Regions from separate parts of the Saccharothrix sp. CB00851 genome, predicted to be linked through region 1. Evidence: riboswitches for the same ligand, from Rfam matches in the RefSeq annotation. Region 1 holds a riboswitch; each other region holds the start of a gene.
The links. Region 1 has a riboswitch for glycine ahead of gcvP (aminomethyl-transferring glycine dehydrogenase). Riboswitches for the same ligand answer to the same signal wherever they lie in the genome.

Region 2: another riboswitch for glycine. It lies ahead of gcvT (glycine cleavage system aminomethyltransferase GcvT); the one in region 1 lies ahead of gcvP (aminomethyl-transferring glycine dehydrogenase).
Region 3: another riboswitch for glycine. It lies ahead of gcvH (glycine cleavage system protein GcvH); the one in region 1 lies ahead of gcvP (aminomethyl-transferring glycine dehydrogenase).

What each region holds. Positions count from the first base shown of each region.
Region 1 is NZ_LWLC01000013.1:40,955-45,889, reverse strand. Features, by position in the region: gene ftsR (transcriptional regulator FtsR) at 1-423, shown strand, start outside; gene A6A25_RS15430 (bifunctional nuclease family protein) at 567-1,040, shown strand; gene A6A25_RS15425 (MerR family transcriptional regulator) at 2,078-2,644, shown strand; glycine riboswitch at 2,743-2,833, shown strand; gene gcvP (aminomethyl-transferring glycine dehydrogenase) at 2,990-4,935, shown strand, end outside.
Region 2 is NZ_LWLC01000011.1:17,718-22,652, reverse strand. Features, by position in the region: gene glyA (serine hydroxymethyltransferase) at 1-1,124, opposite strand, end outside; gene gcvT (glycine cleavage system aminomethyltransferase GcvT) at 1,140-2,243, opposite strand; glycine riboswitch at 2,369-2,463, opposite strand; glycine riboswitch at 2,465-2,552, opposite strand; gene A6A25_RS11945 (DUF3817 domain-containing protein) at 2,616-2,918, opposite strand; gene A6A25_RS11940 (hypothetical protein) at 2,934-3,320, opposite strand; gene A6A25_RS11935 (transcriptional regulator) at 3,433-3,921, opposite strand; gene A6A25_RS44690 (hypothetical protein) at 4,123-4,284, opposite strand; gene A6A25_RS11930 (CaiB/BaiF CoA transferase family protein) at 4,694-4,935, opposite strand, start outside.
Region 3 is NZ_LWLC01000016.1:79,124-84,058, reverse strand. Features, by position in the region: gene A6A25_RS17730 (L-serine ammonia-lyase) at 169-1,533, opposite strand; gene gcvH (glycine cleavage system protein GcvH) at 1,538-1,918, opposite strand; glycine riboswitch at 2,037-2,131, opposite strand; gene ald (alanine dehydrogenase) at 2,327-3,433, shown strand; gene A6A25_RS17715 (hypothetical protein) at 3,776-3,958, shown strand; gene A6A25_RS17710 (hypothetical protein) at 3,964-4,338, shown strand; gene A6A25_RS17705 (ABC transporter ATP-binding protein) at 4,387-4,935, shown strand, end outside.

The DNA.
Region 1 (4,935 bases):
GCCGACCAGAGCGCGGCGAAGGCGTTGCGCGCGGTCGACCCGTCCCCGGCGGTCGGGCACCGGGTGACCCGCGAGGACCTGCTGGCGAGGGCGGGCATCGAAGCCGGGGTGCTGGTCGAGCTGGAGCAGCTCGGCCTGATCAGGGCCGGTGCGGGCGGGTTCTACGACCACGAGGCGGTGCAGATCGCCTCGACCGTGCGGGCGATGGCCGAGCACGGCCTGGAAGCACGCCACCTGCGGCCGTTCCGCGCCGCGGCGGACCGCGAGGTCGGGCTGGTCGAGCAGGCCGTCGGCGCGGCCCACCGGCAACGCGACCGCGAGGACGTGGTGCGGGAGCTGGCGGCGCTTTCCGTAACGCTGCACACACTGTTGGTGAAGGTTGGCCTGCGTGACGTCACCGGTCGGCCTGTTTCGCCGAGGTGAACGCGTGTCCGCATCGTGATCCGATGAGGGCGGGCGGTTGCGCACAGGGCCCGCTTGGCGGGTAGCGTCGAAAGAGTACGTGGGGGATCCTCGTTGGTAGCGGGGACGCCAGAATTTCAGCGCGCTGAGGGAGGCGAGACCCGATGAGCGAGATGCGCGTCGTCGGCGTGCGGGTGGAACTGCCCGCCAACCAGCCGATCCTGCTGCTGCGCGAAACCGAGGGCGAACGGTACCTGCCGATCTGGATCGGATCGGTCGAGGCCACGGCGATCGCGTTGGAGCAGCAAGGTGTCCGTCCTGCCCGGCCGTTGACGCACGACCTGCTCAAGGACGTCATCGGAGCCCTCGGCCGGCAGTTGGAGCAGGTGCGGATCACGGACTTGCAGGAGGGCACCTACTTCGCGGAACTCGTGTTCGACGGCGACATCCGCGTGTCCGCTCGGCCCAGTGACTCGGTGGCGCTGGCGCTGAGGATCGGCGTGCCGATCCACGCGGAGGAGTCGGTGCTGGCCGAGGCCGGCCTCATCATCCCGGACGAGCAGGAGGACGAGGTCGAGAAGTTCCGCGAGTTCCTCGACTCCGTCTCGCCCGAGGACTTCCGCGGGGCCGACACGTAGGCCACGCCGGGGCATGTAGCTGGCGCCTTGGCTCGCGGTGGACGGCTTGAAAAGCCTTCAAGCGTCCTCGCCGGACGGGCAGATCAGCAGGATGACCTCCCGTTCGTTCCGTCTCGGTCTTGTTCCGTCGGGGATGTCCTGTTGGGTCGTGGTCCCGGACTCCGTGTCATCCCACCGACCTCCCTCCGGGCTACCACACGTGTCAAGGGCGGCGCGAGGCTCCAGTGAAGTGACAGTCGAAGTTGGACGCGCCGCCCTTGACACGTGCGGTAGGGCAAAGCCAGGTCGGCGGGATGACACGAAGCCCTACCTTTGGAAGGGCAAACAGCGCCGCCAGTGGCACGTGCCGGGGGTCGCGATCGGGCGCGGGGTCGAGCGGGCCCGGGGCGGGTGCGGCCGCTTTGCAGAGGTAGGGGTTCGTGTCATCCCGCCGACCTGGCGTAGCCCTACCGCACGTGTCAAGGGGGCCTCGTGCGAGCGTTGCCTGATACTCCAACTTCGGGCGCCCTCTTGACGCGTGTGGTAGCCCGGAGGGAGGTCGGTGGGATGACACGTACCCCGGGACCACCAACCCAGCGGGAGTTCCCGACGGAACAAGACGGAGACGGAACGAACGGGATGTCATCCTGCTGATCTGCCCGTCCGGCGAGGACGCTTGAAAGCTTTTCGCCCCCACCCACCGCCACCTGCGAAGGGCCGAAAACGTCGGCGCGGAGCCGTGAACGGCCCTCCGCAAGCGTGCGCGGTGCGTTGTGGATCAACCCCGCGTGCCACCTCCAGGTGTCACACCTCCGGGTTACACAACGTCAGCACCCCGCCGCTAAACGATCACTAAACGTCACCCGAATGGCTTACGACAGGCGTCTCTCTCAACCTCAACCTCACGTTGAGGTCAGACACGCCCCGCGCGTCGCGTTGACCTGCCCCCTAGCCGGTCTTACCGTCGAACTCAGGTGAATTGCCACGGTGTGATTCGGGCACCGCGGCGGCTTCACGTTGGTCGCCGGTCGTCGTGACCGGACCGAGGGGAGGCAGGCGTGGTCGAGGAAGCGCCCATCCGGGCCGGATCCGGCGAACAGGGTGAGCTGTTCCCGGACTCCTCGCTGCCGGACGAACTGGTCGGGTACCGCGGCCCCGCCGCGTGCCAGATCGCGGGCATCACCTACCGCCAGCTGGACTACTGGGCGCGCACGGGGTTGGTCAACCCCACCATAAGGAGCGCCCACGGTTCCGGCAGCCAACGGCTCTACTCGTTCAAGGACATCCTGGTCCTCAAGGTCGTCAAGCGACTGCTGGACACCGGTGTCTCGCTGCAGAACATCCGGGTCGCGGTGGACCACCTGCGCCGCCGCGGCGTGCAGGACCTGGCCCGGATCACGCTGTTCAGCGATGGCACCACCGTCTACGAGTGCACGTCGCCGGAGGAGGTCGTGGACCTGCTCCAAGGCGGCCAAGGGGTGTTCGGCATCGCGGTCTCCGGTGCGATGCGGGAGATCAGCGGCACGATCCACGACTTCCCCGCCGAACGCGCGGACGGGGCCGAGATCGTGGAAGCGGCCGACGACGAGCTGTCCCGTCGCCGCCGCACCAGGGCCATCGGCTGACCCGGCGGTAGGCGGAACCGGTGCGCGGCACTGAGATCCACGTCGCGCCGGCGGTACCGCACACCCCCGTGACAGGTACGATTTCGCGCGTAGTCGCTTTATCCCGTGCGGGAGAGTCCGAGCCAGTCTCGGCGCCGAAGGAGCAAATCCTCCCCGGAACCTCTCAGGCGCAAGGACCGTGCGGGTGAGACGCCTCTGGAAAGCGGGTCGGGCACGACCGCTCGACCCCGCCGACGGTGCAAGCCCGGACCACCGGGTGAAGCTCTCAGGCGCCCGACGTCGGGCAGAAGACAGAGGGGGAGGGCAACGGCAGAAGTCTGTCCGGAGCCCTGGAGGCCAGCACCGATGACGCAGGACCGCATCCCCCTCGCCGCACTCGAGCACGGCACCCCGTTCGCCGACCGGCACGTGGGCCCGCGGCCCGCCGAGCTGGCCCGCATCCTCGACGTGATCGGTGTCGGCTCGCTGGAGGAACTGGCGCAGCACGCCGTCCCCGAGTCGATCCGCGAACGCGACCTCGTGCTGGACCTGCCCGCGCCGGCCACCGAGACCGAGGCGCTGGCCGAGCTGCGCGCCCTCGCCGCCCGCAACCGCCCGATGACGCAGATGATCGGCCTGGGCTACTACGGCACGACCACCCCGCCGGTGATCCGCCGCAACGTGCTGGAGAGCCCCGCCTGGTACACCGCGTACACGCCCTACCAGCCGGAGATCTCCCAGGGCCGGCTCGAAGCCCTGCTGAACTTCCAGACGATGGTCGCCGACCTGACCGGTCTGCCGCTGGCCAACGCCTCGATGCTGGACGAGTCCACCGCCGCCGCCGAGGCGATGACGCTGGTGCGCCGCGCGGGCCGGTCGAAGTCGAACAAGTTCGTGGTGGACGCCGACACGCTGCCGCAGACATTGGCCGTCATCGAGACGCGCGCCGAGCCGCTGGGCATCGAGATCGTCACCGCCGACTTGTCGCAGGGCATCGAAGGGCTCGGCCTGGGCGGTGACTTCTTCGGCGTGCTGCTGTCCTACCCGGGCGCGTCCGGCGTGGTGCGCGACCACGCGTCGGTGGTCGAGGAGATCCACAAGGCGGGCGCGCAGGCCGTGGTCGCCGCCGACCTGTTGGCGTTGACGCTGCTGCGCCCGCCCGGCGAGATCGGCGCGGACGTCGTCATCGGCACCACGCAGCGCTTCGGCGTGCCGATCGGGTTCGGCGGGCCGCACGCCGGTTACATGGCCGTGCGACAGGGCCTGGAGCGGCAGTTGCCCGGACGGCTGGTCGGCGTGTCCGTGGACGCGGACGGCTCGCTCGCCTACCGCCTCGCCCTGCAGACGCGCGAGCAGCACATCCGCCGGGAGAAGGCGACCAGCAACATCTGCACCGCGCAGGTCCTGCTCGCGGTGATCGCCTCGATGTACGCGGTGTACCACGGTCCGGAGGGCCTGAAGGCGATCGCGACCCGCGCCCACCGGATGGCGACCGTGCTGGCCGCCGGCCTGCTGGAGGGCGGCGTCGAGATCGTGCACGGCGAGTTCTTCGACACCGTGCGCGCCCGCGTCGAGGGTCGTGCCTCGGCCGTCGTGTCCGCCGCGCGCGACCTGGGCGTGAACCTGTGGCAGGTGGACGACGACGTGGTGTCCATCGCGTGCGACGAGACCACCACGCGCGAGCACCTGCACCTGGTGTGGAAGGCGTTCGGCGTGACCGTCGCCGACGTGGACGGCCTGGACGCCGACACCGCCGACGGCATCTGCGCCGACCTGCGCCGCACCAGCGACTACCTGACCCACCCGGTGTTCCACTCGCACCGCTCCGAGACCGCGCTGCTGCGCTACCTGCGGTCGTTGTCGGACAAGGACGTGGCGCTGGACCGCAGCATGATCCCGCTGGGCTCGTGCACGATGAAGCTCAACGCCACGGCCGAGATGGAGCCCATCACGTGGCCGGAGTTCGCCGACCTGCACCCGTTCGCGCCCGCGTCGGACGCCGAGGGGCTGCTGAGCATCGTCGGTGACCTGGAGCGGTGGCTGGCCGAGGTCACCGGGTACGACGCGGTGTCGTTGCAGCCCAACGCGGGTAGCCAGGGCGAGTTCGCGGGCCTGCTGGCGATCCGCGCCTACCACCGCGCCAACGGCGACGACCACCGCGACGTGTGCCTGATCCCGTCCAGCGCGCACGGCACCAACGCCGCGTCCGCCGTGATGGCCGGGATGCGGGTCGTGGTGGTCAAGTGCGACGACCACGGCAACGTGGACATCGAGCACCTGCGGTCGACGATCGACGCGCACCGGGACGACCT
Region 2 (4,935 bases), on a different contig from region 1:
GCGAGCGCGGGCGTGCCGATGCGCAGGCCCGAGGTCACCATCGGCGGACGCGGGTCGTTCGGCACGGCGTTGCGGTTGACCGTGATGCCGACCTCGTGCAGCCGGTCCTCCGCCTGCTTGCCGTCCAGTTCGGACGCCACCAGGTCGACCAGGACGAGGTGGACGTCCGTGCCACCGGTGAGCACCTTCACACCCGCCGCGGCGGCGTCGGGCTGGGAGAGGCGGTCGGCGAGGATCTTCGCGCCCTCGACGGTGCGCCGCTGGCGGTCGGCGAACTCGGGTGACGCGGCGTGCTTGAACGCGACGGCCTTGCCCGCGATCACGTGCTCCAGGGGCCCACCCTGCTGGCCCGGGAACACGGCCGAGTTGATCTTCTTGGCGAGGTCGGCCTCGTTGGTCAGGATCACGCCGCCGCGCGGGCCGCCGAGGGTCTTGTGCGTGGTCGTCGTCACGACGTGCGCGTGCGGCACAGGGCTCGGGTGCAGACCCGCGGCGACGAGACCGGCGAAGTGCGCCATGTCGACCATCAGGTAGGCGTCGACGGAGTCGGCGATGCGCCGGAACTCGGCGAAGTCCAGCTGGCGGGGGTAGGCCGACCAGCCGGCGACGATCAGCTTCGGGCGGTGCTCCAGGGCCAGGCGCTCGACCTCGGCCATGTCGACGCGGCCGTCGGTCTCCGAGACGTGGTAGGGCACCACGTTGTAGAGCTTGCCGGAGAAGTTGATCCGCATGCCGTGGGTGAGGTGCCCGCCGTGCGCCAGGTCGAGGCCCAGGATCGTGTCACCGGGCTGGAGCAGGGCGAACATCGCGCACGCGTTGGCCTGCGCGCCCGAGTGCGGCTGGACGTTGGCGAAACCGGCGCCGAAGAGGTCCTTGACGCGCTGGATCGCCAGGCGCTCGATCACGTCGACGTTCTCGCAGCCGCCGTAGTAGCGCCGGCCGGGGTAGCCCTCGGCGTACTTGTTCGTCAGCACCGAGCCCTGCGCCTGGAGCACCGACACCGGCGTGAAGTTCTCCGAGGCGATCATCTCCAGCGTGCTCTGCTGCCGGTGCAGCTCGGCGGCGACGGCGTCCGCGACCTCCGGGTCGAACTCCGCGAGGGAGGTGTTGAAGTGCTCGGACATGTGTGGGTCTCTCCCTTAGCTGGATCGCTTGTAGAAGGGCAGTGCGACGACTTCGACCGGCTCGTGCTTGCCCCGGACGTCGACGGACAGCCGGGTACCGGGTTCGGTGTTGCCGACGGTGACGTACGCCATGGCCACGGAGTACCCGAGGGTGGGCGAGAGCGCGCCGCTGGTGACCTCGCCGATCGGGTTGCCGGACGCGTCGAGCACGGGGTAGCCGTGCCGGGGCGCACGGCGCGAGGTGGTCTTCAGGCCGACCAGGACCTGGTCGACGCCCTGTTCGGCGACGGTGGCGAGGGCGTCGCGGCCGACGAAGTCGCCCGGCTTGTCCAGCTTCACCACCCGGCCGAGGTTCGCGTGGAACGGCGTGTGGTCGCGGCCCAGCTCGTTGCCGTACAGCGGCATGCCCGCCTCCAGCCGGAGGGTGTCGCGGCAGCCGAGGCCCGCGGGCTTGAGGTCGTGCGGCGCGCCCGCCTCCAGGAGGGCCTGCCAGACGTGGGCGGCGTCGTCCGGCGCGACGAACAGCTCGAAGCCGTCCTCGCCGGTGTAGCCGGTGCGGGCGAGCAGGACCGGCTTGCCCGCCACCTCGGTCGGGTACGAGGCGTAGTACTTGACCGAGGTCAGGTCGGTGGGCGTGAGGCCGGCGAGGATGGCGGTGGACTTCGGGCCCTGCACGGCGAGCAGCGCGTAGTCGGTGGACTTGTCCTCGACCGTGGTGTCGAAGCCCTTCGCCCGCTCGACCAGCGCCTCGTGGACGACGGCGGCGTTCGAGGCGTTGGCGACGACGAGGTACTCCTGGTCACCGGTGCGGTAGACGATCAGGTCGTCGATCACGCCGCCGTCGGCCTCGCAGATCATCGTGTACCGGGCGCGGCCGACGCCGATCGCGGACGCGTGGCCGACCAGGGCGTGGTCCAGCGCGGCGCCCGCCTGCGGCCCGGTGAGCAGGATCTCACCCATGTGGGTCAGGTCGAACAGGCCCGCCGACGTGCGCACCGCGTGGTGCTCGGCCAGCTCGCTGTCGTAGCGCAGCGGCATCCGCCAGCCCGCGAAGTCGGTGAACATGGCGCCCAGCGCCTCGTGTTCGGCGTGCAGGGGCGTGCGGCGGCTTTCCATCAGGCGGGCCCTCCCTGGGTGCGGACATGGCGGCGGCGCCGACCGGTCGGGTCGGCGGGCGGCACGTCCGAGAGATTCACGAGCGAAAGGATGACACGGTCCACCGGAGACTCCTCGTCGAGTGAGCCTCCCCCTCTGCCATGAGCCTGAGAGCTTCGCCGCCGGGTGAGGGCGGCTTGCACCGTGGGCGAGGCGCACCGGGTGCGCCTGCTTTCCAGAGTTGCCTTCGTCGGGCGGTACCTGTGCCTGAGAGATTCCGGGGAGGAGTTGCTCCTTCGGCGCCCCGGTCGGGGACTCTCCCGCTCGACATCGACGGCCGTGTTCAGTTGGTACCGCCAGACGCTAGGGGTGCCCGGCGGGCGGGGTCAACCCCGGTCACAGGCTCTTCTCGGCCCGGACGCTCTCGACCACCTTGCGCTCGGCGTAGAACGACACGAACGGGATCGTGCCCGCGAGCAGCACCAGGACGGTGCCCTTGATCGACCAGCGGGCCTTGAGCGCGAGGTCGACGGTGAGCACCAGGTACACCGCGTACAGGAAGCCGTGGACGGGGCCGACGACCTGCATCATGCCCTCGTTGCCGCCCGCGTACTTGGCGATCATGGCGACCACGAGCAGCAGCAGGCCGACACCGACCACGTAAGCCATGAACCGGAACCTGCTCAACGCGCCGCTCATCGCCCTACCTTCACCTCACCGCTGGTCCCGCGCGTGGAGTTCGGCGAGCATGCGGTTGTAGGCCGCGAGCTCTTCGTCCTCGTCGTCGTGCGCGGGTGTTCTGACGGGCTCAACGGTAACGACCGGCCGGGACGGCTCGGCCACCGGCTCCGGCGCGACGTCGGCGGGCGCCTCGGCGGCCTCGGCCTTGCGGCGGGCGTCCAGCCTGCGGATGCGCCACACCATGAACGCGGGGAAGAGGCCGAACAGCGGCCACTGGAAGACGTAGCCGAGGTTCTGGAACGTGCCACCGGCCTGCGAGAACCGCTCCCACTGCCAGTAGGCCAGCCCGCAGCACACGACCAGCGACGCCAGGCACACGGCGACGATGGCCAGCCGCTGGGGGGTGATGAGGCCTCGCACGCCTCAAGAGTACTTCCTACTTCACACGGGGCTGGGGCTCCCCGCACAGGAGCCCGCCCCTGGGAAAGGTGAGGGCTCCAAGACCTCAGGAGCCCGCCCCGACTCGTCGGACCTAGGCCACGCCGTCCCGGCGTTGCCTCTGCAGCCTGGCCACGCACCAGGCCGCCGCACTACCCCGACGCAGGTGCTGGAGCACCGTCATCGGGCCGAGGCGACGACCGAGGTCGGCGGGCGTGAGCCCGGCCGCCCGGTAGTCCAGAGCGCGCTGGTCCAACGGGCTGATGCCCGCGTCCCACCACAGCTCCGCCTCGGACAGGTCACCCACCAGCTGCCAGTAGCTGGCGGCGGCCGCGAGCAGGACCTCGGGCACCTCGGGCGCCCGCTTCCGCATCGCCGCCACGTACGCCGGATCCGCGGACTCGACCTTCACCAGGCCGCGGGAACCGCCATTCGCCCGCTGCACGGGGATCCCCGGTGCGGACGGCGGGGCTTCCGCGAGCCACGCGTCCTTGATCCGGTTCACCTCCTGCAGCTCGGCGTCGTCCGAGCGCTCAGCCGCCCACTGCCGCAACAGCTCGTCGACTCCGGAGTCCTCGACCATTCTGCCTCCTCATCGGTCGAAGATCAGCCAATGCGACGCACCGTATTAGCGGGTACCGACAACCGCTAGACCCCGGTTTGTCTAAAACCCTGTTACCAGGGCGTTATAGCCCTCATTCCACCCGTACGGTGCAACGTCCGGGGCGCATAGTCACCGATCGTGACCGCATTGAGCGGAGTTCGCGGCGGTGCGGCGGGTGATCTAGGCGAAGAGGCTGCGGACGAAGGTGATGATCGACTCGGCGCCGGACTGGAGCCACCCGAGCGCGGTCCTCACCGCTTCGGCGGACTCGTTCGGCTGGGTGATCAGGAGGAACAGCACCAGCGCGACCGCCGCCAGCGTCACCACCTTCTTGACGTTCACTGATCGCTCTCCGTCCGTATCACTGGGCAGGGCGGCCGGGCGCCGCTCCGGTCGTGTCAACGGCCATGGTCCCTCATTCACCCGGATGATGACGGTCGATCCCGCCGCCATCGCCCGACCGGCCGCCGGAACGACCACGCAACCAGGCTGGAACCACCTCGACTGTCACCCGAACGGACGATCAAGGGGACCAGCGGTCCCGCCGATCACCAAGGTACGGGCACTCGCCCACCCCCCAGGCACGGACACCGAGGTTCCAAGACACGTTCATCTCTTCGCCGCCCATCACCTGATTGCGCCGACGTACGCACCGAGCGTGACAAAGGTCGATGCGGGCTGCCACTCAATTCCGGTCCCCCTTCAGGTGATTTACCGCGCCCTTTTCCAGACCAATCGGGCACCGGTCTCCTCAGGCGACGACCCCGGACCGCCGCAACCCCTCGATCTCGTCCTCCCCCAGCCCCAGTTCACCCAGGACGGCGACCGTGTGCTCACCCACCGCGGGCGGTCGGCCCGGCGTGGCCGCGGGCGTCCGGTCGAACCGCGGCGCGGGCGCGGGCTGCGCCACCCCGTCGACCTCGACGAACGTCCCCCTCCGCGCGTTGTGCCCGTACCCGGGCGCCTCGCCGGGGGCCAGCACGGGCGCCAGGC
Region 3 (4,935 bases), on a different contig from region 1:
GCGAAGCCTAGACAAACTTGCCTCGTACGGCGACTTGCCTCACCGAGGCAACTGAGAGGAAGAGGCAAGTCGCCATCCATCGAACCCTCTGGCAGCCCTTCGGCCGGCATCGTTCACCACGCCGAAGGGCTACCAGAGTTCACCACCGAGATGAAGCCGCCGCCGGGGTCAGCACTCGATGACGTTGACGGCGAGGCCGCCGCGTGCCGTCTCCTTGTACTTGACCTTCATGTCCTTGCCCGTCTCACGCATGGTCTTGATGACCTTGTCCAGGGACACGAAGTGCGAGCCGTCGCCGCGCAACGCCATCCGCGCCGCGGTGATGGCCTTGATCGACGCCAGGGCGTTGCGCTCGATGCACGGGATCTGCACCAGCCCGCCGATCGGGTCGCACGTCAGCCCCAGGTTGTGCTCCATGGCGATCTCGGCCGCGTTCTCGACCTGCTCCGGCGTGCCGCCCAGCACCTCGGCCAGCCCCCCGGCCGCCATCGAGCAGGCCGAGCCGACCTCGCCCTGGCACCCGACCTCGGCGCCCGAGATCGACGCGTTCTCCTTGAACAGCACGCCGACCGCGCCCGCCGTCAGCAGGAACCGCACCACGCCGTCGTCGGACGCGCCCGGCACGAAGCGGGTGTAGTAGTGCAGCACGGCGGGCACGATGCCGGCCGCACCGTTGGTCGGCGCGGTCACCACGCGACCGCCCGCGGCGTTCTCCTCGTTCACCGCGAGCGCGAACAGCGTCACCCAGTCCATCACCCTCAGCGGGTCGGTGGCGTAGTGCTCGGCCTCCATCCGGCGGCGCATCTCGGCCGCGCGACGACGTACCTTCAGCCCACCGGGCAGCACGCCGTCGATCGTGCAGCCGCGCTCGACGCACGCCTGCATCACGTCCCAGATGTGCAGCAGCCCCGACCGCACCGCCGCCTCGTCCCGCCACGACAGCTCGTTGGCCAGCATGACCTCGCTGATCGACAGCCCGGTCTCCCGGCACCGCGCCAGCAGCTCGTCACCCGTGCGGAACGGGTGCGCGACCGACGTCTCGTCGGCCTTGATGCGGTCCGTGCCGGTGGCCGTCTCGTCCACCACGAACCCGCCGCCGACCGAGTAGTACACCGCCGAGTCGACCACGTCGTCACCCGAGTGGGCGGTGAAGCTCATGCCGTTGGGGTGCAACGGCAACGACTTCCGCCGGTGCATCACCAGGTCGGTGGCCTCGGTGAACACGATGTCCCGCACGCCGGCCAGCCGCAGCCGCCCGGTGGCACGGATCTCCGCCAGCCGCCGTTCGGCGTCCTCCGGGTCGACCTCCTCCGGCCGGTGGCCCTCCAGCCCGAGCAGGACCGCTTTCGGGCTGCCGTGCCCGTGCCCGGTCGCGCCGAGGGACCCGAACAGCTCGACGTGCACCCGGTCGACCGAGTCCAGCGCGGGCCGCAGCCGGTCGGAGAACATCATCGCCGCGCGCATCGGGCCCACGGTGTGCGAGCTCGACGGCCCGATCCCCACCGAGAACAGGTCGAACACGCTGATCGCCATGGCGTCAGTCCCCGGTCAGTTCCGCGTACTTCGCCGCGGTCAGCAACCCCGTCGCGTCGGTCACCGCCACCTTGAACAGCCAACCACCGCCGTACGGGTCGTTGTTGATCAACGACGGGTCGTCCACGACCTCGGTGTTGACCTCCACGACCTCGCCGCTGACCGGCGCGTACAGATCGCTGACCGACTTGGTCGACTCCAGCTCGCCGCACACCTCACCGGACGTCACCGCGGCGCCGACCTCGGGCAGCTCCACGAACACGATGTCACCCAGCGACTCCGCCGCGTACGACGTGATGCCGATCGCCACGGGCTCCTGGGTACCCGGCGCCCAGTCCACCCACTCGTGCTCGGGCGTGTACAGCAGGTTGTCCGGAAAAGTCACGACAGCGCTCCCTCACGGCAAGGTCCTCCAGCCCCACTCTGTCCTGGGACCTGAGAGCTTCGCCGTCAACGACGGCTTGCACCGTGGGTGCGCGCGTGAGCACGCTTTCCAGAGTCGCCTCACCCGAGCGGTTCTCGCTGCCTGAGAGTGTGCGGGGTACTTGCTCCTTCGGCGCCCCGGCCTGTTCACCGAGGTCTCTCCCGCGCGGGTTCCGGCGCTCATGACGCGCCGCGGCCGATGTTCAGTTGGTTGGCCCGAACGCTAGGTGCCCGTGCCGACGGGTGTCAACGCGGCCGAAGGCTTGTTCGACAAGCACAACGCCACACCATCGCGTTGGTGCTACCGGCACGATGACACCGAAAACCCGTTAACGGACCTTTGGTGTAACAACGGCCGAAGGAGCCCACCGTGCGGATCGCAGTTCCCCGCGAGATCAAGAACCACGAGTACCGCGTCGCGCTGACCCCGGCGGGCGCGCACGAGCTGACGCAGCGCGGTCACGACGTGGTCGTCGAGACCGGCGCGGGCCTCGGTTCGGCCATCACCGACGAGGAGTACCTGGCCGCCGGCGCGAAGGTGCTCGCCACCGCGGACGACGTGTGGGCCGAGGGCGACCTGGTGCTCAAGGTCAAGGAGCCGATCGCCGAGGAGTACCCGCGGCTGCGCAAGGGCCAGGTCCTGTTCACCTACCTGCACCTGGCCGCCGACCGGCCGCTGACGCGGGCGCTGCTGGACTCCGGCACCACCGCCATCGCCTACGAGACCGTGCAGACCGCGAACGGCGCGCTGCCGCTGCTGGCGCCGATGTCCGAGGTGGCGGGCAGGCTGGCGCCGCAGGTGGGCGCGTTCTCGCTGATGAAGCCGTCCGGCGGTCGCGGCGTGCTGCCCGGCGGCGTGCCCGGCGTGCACCCGGCGCGGGTCGTCGTGATCGGCGGCGGCGTGGCGGGCCTGAACGCGGCCGCGATCGCCGTCGGCATGGGCGCGGACGTGCAGGTCCTGGACACCAACGTGGACCGGCTGCGCCACATCGACGCGCTCTACCAGGGCCGCCTGCGCACCGTGACGTCCAACCGGTACGCCGTGGAGCAGGCCGTGCGCGAGGCCGACCTGGTCATCGGCGCGGTGCTGGTGCCCGGCGCGAAGGCGCCGAAGCTGGTGAGCAACGAGCTGGTGGCCGACATGAAGCCCGGCGCGGTGCTGGTGGACATCGCGATCGACCAGGGCGGCTGCTTCGCCGACTCGCGGCCGACCACGCACGCCGAGCCGACCTACCAGGTGCACGACACGGTCTTCTACTGCGTGGCGAACATGCCCGGCGCCGTGCCGCGCACGTCGACCTACGCGCTGACCAACGTGACGCTGCCCTACGCCGTCGCCTTGGCCGACCAGGGCTGGGAAGCGGCGCTGCGCGCGGACGCGTCCCTGGCGCCCGGCCTGAACGCGCACGAGGGCCTGCTGACCAACCTGCCGGTCGCGCAGGCGCACGGGATGACCCACACGCCGATCGACCTCTGAGGCGCGAACCGCGAAGGGCCCCGCTCACAGCACGTGAGCGGGGCCCTTGCCTACGTAAGACGGCCCGCTCAACCAGCCTGGGGGTCACTGGGAGCGGGCCGCGTGACCAATCTTAGCCGGGAACAGGGCTCCGTGCCCAGCGGCCCCACCGATCCGGCCGAAGTGTCACCCCTGCGGTGGCAACACGCTGTGTACACGTTCAAGCAATCGAATGAACCTGGGTGATAACGGGTAAGTCACGACGGCCTCGCGACCGATGCACAGGACGGGAACTCCGCAGCTACGCAGCGGGGTCGTCCGCTCGCGCGGCGTTCTGCCGCGCCACCTCCGATCGGAGTGCAGATGGCTGAACCTGAGGGCTGGATCGACTGCCACGACCCCTTCGGGCGGGACCGGTCGATGACCGTTCTCGTCGAGAACGACCGAGTTCTGCTGGTCGCGCCGCCGGGCGAGTCCGCTGTGATGTCCGTCACGCAGACGCGCAGGTTGCACCGCCTGCTCGACCAAGTCGCCGACAGGATGTGAGCGGCGTGGACGAGGCACTGCGCGCCGCCGTGCTGCGCCGCCTGGCGTTGCTGGACGAAGCCGCGGAGACCGGCGAGGCGGAGGCCCTCGTGCCGCTCGCCCGGTCCGAGATCCACCGCCTGGCCGACGGGTGGCGGCTGCTGCTGACCGTGCACCAGCCCGATCCGGACGGCCGCTGCGGCGCGTGCCCCGGCATCCTGCGGCACAAGAAGTGGCCGTGCCAGGTGTGGACGATGGCGCACCAGCACCTCATCGGCGACGGCCTGCCGCACCGGCAACGCCGCCGTCCGCTGCGGACGCTGCGCCATTCGAAGGACGTCGAGACGACCACCGAGATACCGAGGGTCGCGTCGAAACCACGGCACGCCCTCCCCGAGTGACCCTCCTAAGGCAGGATGACGCCCGGTAGGAGTACTCGGGAGGGACGCGTGCACGACGGCACAGGCCGCATCGTGGTGCAGAACTTGACCAAGCAGTTCGGTCCGGTCGCAGCGGTGCAGAACCTCAGCTTCACAGTGGAACCCGGTTCGGTGACCGGCTTCCTCGGCCCCAACGGGGCCGGCAAGACGACGACGCTGCGCATGCTGCTCGGCCTGGTGACCCCCACGGCGGGCATCGGACTGATCAACGGCAGGCCGTTCAGCCAGCTCGGCAACCCCGCGCGGGTGGTCGGCGCGGTGCTGGAGGCGCAGGGCTTCCACCCCAAGCGCACGGCACGCAACCACCTGCGGGTCTACGCCGCGGCGATCGGCGTGCCGGACTCGCGGGCCGACCAGGTGCTCCAGCTCGTCGGGCTCGGGGCGGCGGGCGACCGCAAGGCGGGCGGGTTCTCGCTGGGCATGAAGCAGCGGCTGGCCCTGGCCACCGCGCTGCTGGGCGACCCGCAGATCCTGGTGCTCGACGAGCCGGCCAACGGGCTGGACCCGGAGGGCATCGCGTGGCTGCGGACGTTCCTGCAGTCCTACGCGCGCAGCGGG